Massilia sp. METH4: one gene and its partner. Each later gene encodes a partner of the first gene's protein in a complex. Links are inferred from orthologs where the notes say so. Each region holds a gene or a part of one and is shown on either strand. Other genes may lie near its edges.

Region 1 (3,363 bases):
TCGCCGGCTTCAAGGGACCGGCGCTGCGCAAGCTGTGCATGCTCGGGGTGATCCACTTGCTGGTGTTCCTGGCGGCCGGCGCGATCGGCGTGCTGTTCTTCGCCAATACCGACGCGCTGCGCGACGCCACGCTGGCGGACTTGCAGACCAATCGCGACCTGGTCGTCGAGTCCGGCCTGATTCCCACCATGCTGACCACGGCGCTGCTGTACATCCCCGCCCTGCTGGTGATCAGCTTCGCCGCCCCGCTGGTGCAGTGGAACGGCATGGGGCCCGGCAAGGCCCTGTTCTACAGCTTCTTCGCCATCAAGCGCACGGCCGGCGCCTTCCTGGTGTTCGCCGTGAGCCTGTTCGCGATCACGGTGCTCGTGCTGCTGCTGGTGCGCGCGCTGTTCGGCTTCGGCACGATGGGCTTCGCGCTGATGCGCATGTTTTCCGAGATCCTGTACGGCGTGGCGCACTGCGCGCTGTACGTGGCCTACACGCACATTTTCTCCACCCCGCCGGACGGGTCCGCCTCCCTCGACAAACGTTGACAAAACGGCCTGGAAGGCGCGCCGTTGCTGGCGCGCCACCGGGAACGGACGAGGTTCAAAAGGTATAATGGAGGGATGCAGAATCTCCTCCACAATCTCAATCCCGAACAACTCGCCGCCGTCACCCTGCCGCCGCAAAACGCCCTGATCCTGGCGGGCGCCGGCTCGGGCAAGACGCGCGTGCTGACCACGCGCATCGCCTGGCTGATCCAGACCGGGCAGGTGTCGCCGGGCGGTATCCTGGCCGTCACGTTCACGAACAAGGCCGCCAAGGAGATGCTGACGCGCCTGTCGGCAATGTTGCCGATCAATACACGCGGCATGTGGATCGGCACGTTCCACGGCCTGTGCAACCGGCTGCTGCGAACCCACTACCGCGATGCCGCGCTGCCCCAGTCGTTCCAGATCCTGGATACGCAAGACCAGCTGTCGATGATCAAGCGCCTTTTGAAGGCGCACAACGTGGACGATGAAAAATTCCCGCCGAAGTCGGTGATGTATTTCATCAACAACAACAAGGACCAGGGCTTGCGGGCCAGCCAGGTGGAAGCCTACGACGCCAACGAGCGCAAGCTGGTGGAGCTGTACGACCTGTACGACGAACAATGCCAGCGCGAAGGCGTGGTCGATTTCGCCGAGCTGCTGCTGCGCACGTATGAACTGCTGCAGCGCAACCAGCCGCTGCGCGAGCATTACCAGCAGCGCTTCCGCCACATCCTCGTCGACGAGTTCCAGGACACCAACAACCTGCAATACGCATGGCTGAAGCTGATCGCCGGCCATGGCACGGGCCATGGCGGCGCGCTGTTCGCCGTGGGCGACGACGACCAGAGCATCTATGCGTTCCGCGGCGCCAATGTGGGCAATATGGTGGCCTTCGAGTCCGAGTTCCGCGTGAAGAACCTGATCAAGCTGGAGCAGAACTACCGCTCGCATGGCCACATCCTCGATGCCGCCAACGTACTGATCGCCAACAACAGCCGGCGCCTGGGCAAGAACCTGCGCACGGACGCAGGGCACGGCGAGCAGGTGCGCGTGTACGAAGCCACGTCCGACCTGCAGGAAGCGCAATGGCTCGTGGACGAAGCCAAGAACCTCATCAGCGAAGGCACGCCGCGCCGGGAGATCGCCGTACTGTACCGCTCGAACGCGCAATCGCGTGTGATCGAGCATGCGTTGTTCTCGGCCGCGATCCCGTACACCGTGTACGGCGGCCTGCGCTACTTCCAGCGCGCCGAGGTGAAGCACGCGATCGCCTACCTGCAATTGATGGACAACCCGCATAACGATTCGGCCTTCCTGCGCGTGGTGAACTTCCCGGCGCGCGGCATCGGCGCGCGCACGCTGGAGCAGTTGCAGAACGCAGCCGAAACGTACGGCATTTCGCTGTATGCGGCCGTGCCGTACATGGTGGGCAAGGCAGGTTCGTCGCTGGGCGCCTTCGTGAAGCTGATCGAAGGCGTGCGCTTCGAGACACAGCAGATGGCGCTGCCGGAACTGGTGCGCATCACGCTGGAGTCGTCCGGCCTCCTGCAGCATTACGCCAACGAGAAGGATGGCGCCGACCGCGTGGAAAACCTGGAACAAATGGTCAGCGCGGCCACGCAATTCGTGTCCGAGGAAGGCTATGGCCCGGGCGCGCCCGCGCACCTGGGCCCGCCGGCCGAGGCGCAGGCGGGCGCGGCGATCATCAATGCCGACGGCGTGGAGATCGTGGATGCGGATGCGCCGCTGGCCACCGTGATGTCGCCGCTGTCGGCATTCCTGGCGCACGCCTCGCTGGAAGCGGGCGACAACCAGGCGCAGGCCGGCCAGGATGCGATGCAGCTGATGACGGTGCACTCGGCCAAGGGCCTGGAATTCGACAATGTGTTCATTACCGGCCTGGAAGAAGGCCTGTTCCCGCACGAGAGCAGTTCGAAGGAGGAAGGCGGCGTCGAGGAAGAGCGGCGGCTGATGTACGTGGCGATCACGCGGGCGCGCAAGCGCCTGTACATGTGCTTCTGCCAGACCCGCATGCTGCACGGGCAAACGCGCTACAACATGAAGTCGCGCTTCTTCGACGAACTGCCGGAGGAATCGCTGAAGTGGCTGTCGCCGCGCGTGCAGACGCACTGGTTCGCCAACAAGAAGGCGCAGTGGGAAGATGTACAGCTCAATGGCGGCAGCGACAATGCGATCGCCCAGCGGCTGGCGCAAAAGTCCGGCAACGGCTCGGGCTGGCGTATCGGCGAATCGGTGTCGCACACCAAGTTCGGCGAGGGGGTGATCGTCAATATCGAGGGCAGCGGTGGCAATTGCCGGGCGCAGATCAATTTCGGCAGCGCGGGGATGAAGGTGCTGGATCTGTCGGTGGCGAAGCTGGAGCGCTTGGGGAGGTAGGTACGCCCCGACGGGGGGGTTCAAGGAGCACCGCTCCTTGCCGACGCAGCAGAGTGGCCTTGCAAGGCCACTCTGCTCCCTGACCCCGGGTTCTGCCTTGGGGGTGGACTCATGCCGTAGCAACCCGCCACCAAGAGCGTGGTCCTCGTTACCCCCGGCCGCTCCCCAGCTCCGCCGCCTGCCCCTTGCGCAGCGCCTCCTCGATCAGCTTCCGCGTGGTCCGGTCCGCCTCTTGGCTCAGCCGGCCCTGTTCGCGGCCCAGCTCGCCCATCCGGCGGCCGTATTCCTCCATCGGTTTCGACAGTTCGGCCATGCGGGCATGCAAGCTCTTCATCGGTTCGCGGTTGACATCGACCTTTGCGTGTTCGCGCGCCATCGTTTCGGTCAGCCGGCTCATCTGCTGCTGCACGGGTTCCATCTGTTTCTGCACTGCCGCCATCTGGCG
Region 2 (3,294 bases), 2.7 Mb from region 1 along the record:
GCGCTGCTGGCGGGGGGCGCGTTGCCTTACCTGTCGCCAAAGGGTTATGACGTGAACGCGTTCCGTTCGACCGCCGGCTACATCGTGGCGGTGGTCGTCGGCATGATGGGCCTGCTGCACGCGGTGTTCCTCACTGCGCTCTTCAACGAAGGGTTCGACGTGAGCCGCGCGGTCCCGGCCGCCATTTGCGTGATGCTGGCCGTGATCGGCAATTCGCTGGGCAAGGTACGCCGCAACTTCTACATCGGCATTCGCACTCCCTGGACCCTGGCGAGCGAGCGGGTGTGGTACGCGACGCACCGGGTGGGAGCCAGGCTGATGGTGGCTTCGGGCCTGCTGGGATTGCTCGCGGTGCTGCTTGGCGCGCCGGGGCATTATGCGATCGGGCTCGTCGTCATCGGCGCGTTGTTGCCGGTGTTGTATTCGCTGGTGCTGTACAAGCGGCTGGAGCGGGCAGGGGAGCTGTAAGAAAAAACGCCGCGTCGAACGCGGCGTTTTTCTTGACGGGCAGGCTTACTTTCCAGTGATCGAAATCACGTCCGCCCCCGGTGCACCGAAGGCTTGCTCCTTCAGCAGGTGCAACTGGTCCCGCACCTGCGCGGCCTTCTCGAACTCCAGGTTCTTCGCGTGTTCGACCATGAGCTTTTCGAGGCGCTTGATTTCCTTCGCCACCTGCTTCTCGCTCATCGTCTCGTACTTGGCAGTCTCCTGCGCGGCCTTCAGCTGCGTCGATTCGCGGTTCGGATCGTACACACCGTCGATCATGTCCTTGATGACCTTGTTGACGCCGCGGGCGATGATGCCGTGCTTCTCGTTGTGGGCGATCTGCTTGGCGCGGCGCCGCTCCGTTTCATCGATCGCGCGCTTCATCGAATCGGTCATCTGGTCCGCATACAGCAGGGCCACGCCGTTCAGGTTACGGGCCGCGCGGCCGATCGTCTGGATCAGCGAACGCTCGGAACGCAGGAAGCCTTCCTTGTCCGCGTCCAGGATCGCCACCAGCGACACTTCCGGCAAGTCCAGGCCCTCGCGCAGCAGGTTGATGCCGACCACCACGTCGAACGTGCCGATACGCAGGTCGCGCAGGATTTCCACGCGCTCGACCGTCTCGATATCGCTGTGCAGGTAGCGCACCTTGATGCCGTGGTCGGACAGGTATTCCGTGAGTTGCTCGGACATGCGCTTGGTCAGCGTCGTGACCAGCACGCGCTCGTTCTTGGCGATGCGGTCGTTGATCTCGGAAAGCAGGTCGTCCACCTGGGTGCGCGCCGGGCGCACGATGACTTGCGGGTCGACGAGGCCCGTCGGGCGCACCACCTGTTCCACCACCTGGTCGGCATGCTTCTGCTCGTACTCGGCCGGCGTGGCGGACACGAAGATCGTCTGCCGCATCTTGTTCTCGAATTCCTCGAACTTCAGCGGGCGGTTGTCGAGCGCGGAGGGCAGGCGGAAGCCGTAATCCACCAGGTTCGTCTTGCGCGAACGGTCGCCGTTGTACATGGCCGACAGCTGGCCGATGAGCACGTGCGACTCATCCATGAACATCAGCGCATCCTTCGGCAGGTAGTCGATCAGCGTCGGCGGCGGCTCCCCAGGCATCGCGCCGGACAGGTGCCGCGAGTAGTTCTCGATGCCTTTCGTGAAGCCGATCTCGGCCATCATTTCCAAGTCGAAACGGGTGCGCTGCTCGAGGCGCTGTTCCTCGATCAGTTTTCCTTCCTTGCGGAAGAATTCCAGGCGGTCGCGCAGTTCGGCCTTGATGCTCTCGATGGCGCGCAGCACCGTCGAGCGCGGCGTCACATAGTGCGAGCCGGGATAGACGGTGAAGCGGGGGATCTTCTGGCGCACGCGACCCGTCAGCGGGTCGAACAGCTGGATCGATTCCAGCTCGTCGTCCCACATTTCCAGGCGCACGGCCAGTTCCGCGTGTTCGGCCGGGAAGATGTCGATCGTGTCGCCGCGTACGCGGAAGGTGCCGCGGCCGAAGTCGACCTCGTTGCGCGTGTACTGCATCTGGATCAGGCGGGCGATGATGTCGCGCTGGCTCACCTTGTCCTTGGCGCGCAATGTCAGGATCATCTGGTGGTATTCGTTCGGATTACCGATACCGTAGATGGCCGACACGGTGGCCACGATGACGACGTCGCGCCGTTCCATCAGCGACTTCGTGCACGACAGGCGCATCTGCTCGATATGCTCGTTGATCGACGAGTCCTTCTCGATGAACAGGTCGCGCTGCGGCACATAGGCTTCCGGCTGGTAATAATCGTAATACGACACGAAGTACTCGACGGCATTCTGCGGGAAGAATTCGCGAAATTCGCTGTAGAGCTGCGCGGCCAGCGTCTTGTTGGGGGCGAATACGATGGCCGGCCGCCCCATGCGGGCGATCACGTTGGCCATCGTGTAGGTCTTGCCGGAGCCGGTCACGCCGAGCAGCGTCTGGAACGACAGGCCGTCGGCGATGCCTTCGCACAGCTGCTCGATGGCGGTCGGCTGGTCGCCGGCCGGCGGGAACGGCTGGTGCAGCTTGAAAGGGGAATCCGGGAACGTCAGCACGGTGGGCTCGGGGGCGCCAGCCAGTGATAAATCAGCCATGTGGTCAGACCTTTGCTAGAATAGGGAGTTGCACGTCACAACGTGCAGCCTTTGCGCGGCGACCTGCATACCTGGTCAATGCCGCGCACCGGAATTGCCGAGCACCGTGATCGCGGTACCTCCGCAGTGCCCGGACACGTGCCGTTGAAGTTGCTGCCGTTGAAGTTATAACGCTCACCCGCTGCGAATCGCATTCACTCGAATCCAATCCTATCATGACGAATCCTTCCGTTTTCAGTGCCATCGAGATGGCTCCGCGCGACCCGATCCTGGGCATCACCGAAGCTTTTAACGCCGACACCAACCCCAACAAGATCAACCTGGGCGTGGGCGTCTATTATGACGACAATGGCAAGGTGCCGCTGCTGTCGTGCGTGCAGAAAGCTGAAAACATCCTGATTGAACAGCCGGCCCCGCGCACCTACCTGCCGATCGAAGGCCTGGCCGCGTATGACAAGGCGGTGCAGGAACTGGTATTTGGGGCTGACAGTGCCGTAGTTCAAGAGCGCCGCGCGATCACCGTGCAGGCCCTGGGCGGCACCGGCGCCCTGAAGCTGGGCGCGGACTTCCTGAAGCGCTTCTCGCCGAATTCCGAAGTCTTCATCAGCGATCCAAGCTGGGAAAACCACCGCGCGCTGTTCGAAAGCGCCGGCTTCAAGGTCAACAACTACGCCTACTACGATCCCGCCACCCATG

Evidence for each region.
Region 2: the proteins of V6Z91_RS12370 (region 1) and uvrB are in contact, whole or in part, in a crystal structure (PDB 7EGT), measured with the Thermus thermophilus proteins. The link is inferred for Massilia sp. METH4 from one-to-one orthologs. Residues at the interface, in WP_096412145.1 of Thermus thermophilus: His654, Arg656, Phe657, Gln666, Asp668, Glu669, Lys680, Arg681, Leu682, Ser683, Lys685, Tyr686, Ala687; in WP_096411307.1 of Thermus thermophilus: Glu23, Leu25, Arg26, Asp27, Gly28, Glu29, Arg30, Phe31, Arg55, Glu326, Asp327, Phe328, Glu379, Ser382, Gln383, His398, Gly400, Arg401.

The regions. Positions count from the first base shown.
Region 1 is NZ_CP146614.1:2,789,585-2,792,947, reverse strand. The notes cover bases 219-3,264. They hold V6Z91_RS12370 (UvrD-helicase domain-containing protein), read left to right. Parts: upstream 219-611; coding sequence 612-2,918; downstream 2,919-3,264. Other genes in these bases: V6Z91_RS12365 (M56 family metallopeptidase), read right to left, coding at 3,067-3,264; V6Z91_RS12375 (BPSS1780 family membrane protein), read left to right, coding at 219-536. Also shown: more of V6Z91_RS12375, read left to right, coding at 1-218; more of V6Z91_RS12365, read right to left, coding at 3,265-3,363. UniProt on the Escherichia coli protein: A helicase with DNA-dependent ATPase activity. Unwinds DNA duplexes with 3'-5' polarity. Translocates on single-stranded DNA with 3'-5' polarity. Initiates unwinding more efficiently from a nicked substrate than double-stranded DNA.
Region 2 is NZ_CP146614.1:41,577-44,870, reverse strand. What follows is about bases 57-3,033. They hold uvrB (excinuclease ABC subunit UvrB), read right to left. Parts: upstream 2,599-3,033; coding sequence 514-2,598; downstream 57-513. Other genes in these bases: V6Z91_RS00195 (amino acid aminotransferase), read left to right, coding at 2,814-3,033; V6Z91_RS00205 (SdpI family protein), read left to right, coding at 57-468. Outside these bases: more of V6Z91_RS00205, read left to right, coding at 1-56; more of V6Z91_RS00195, read left to right, coding at 3,034-3,294. UniProt on the Escherichia coli protein: The UvrABC repair system catalyzes the recognition and processing of DNA lesions. A damage recognition complex composed of 2 UvrA and 2 UvrB subunits scans DNA for abnormalities.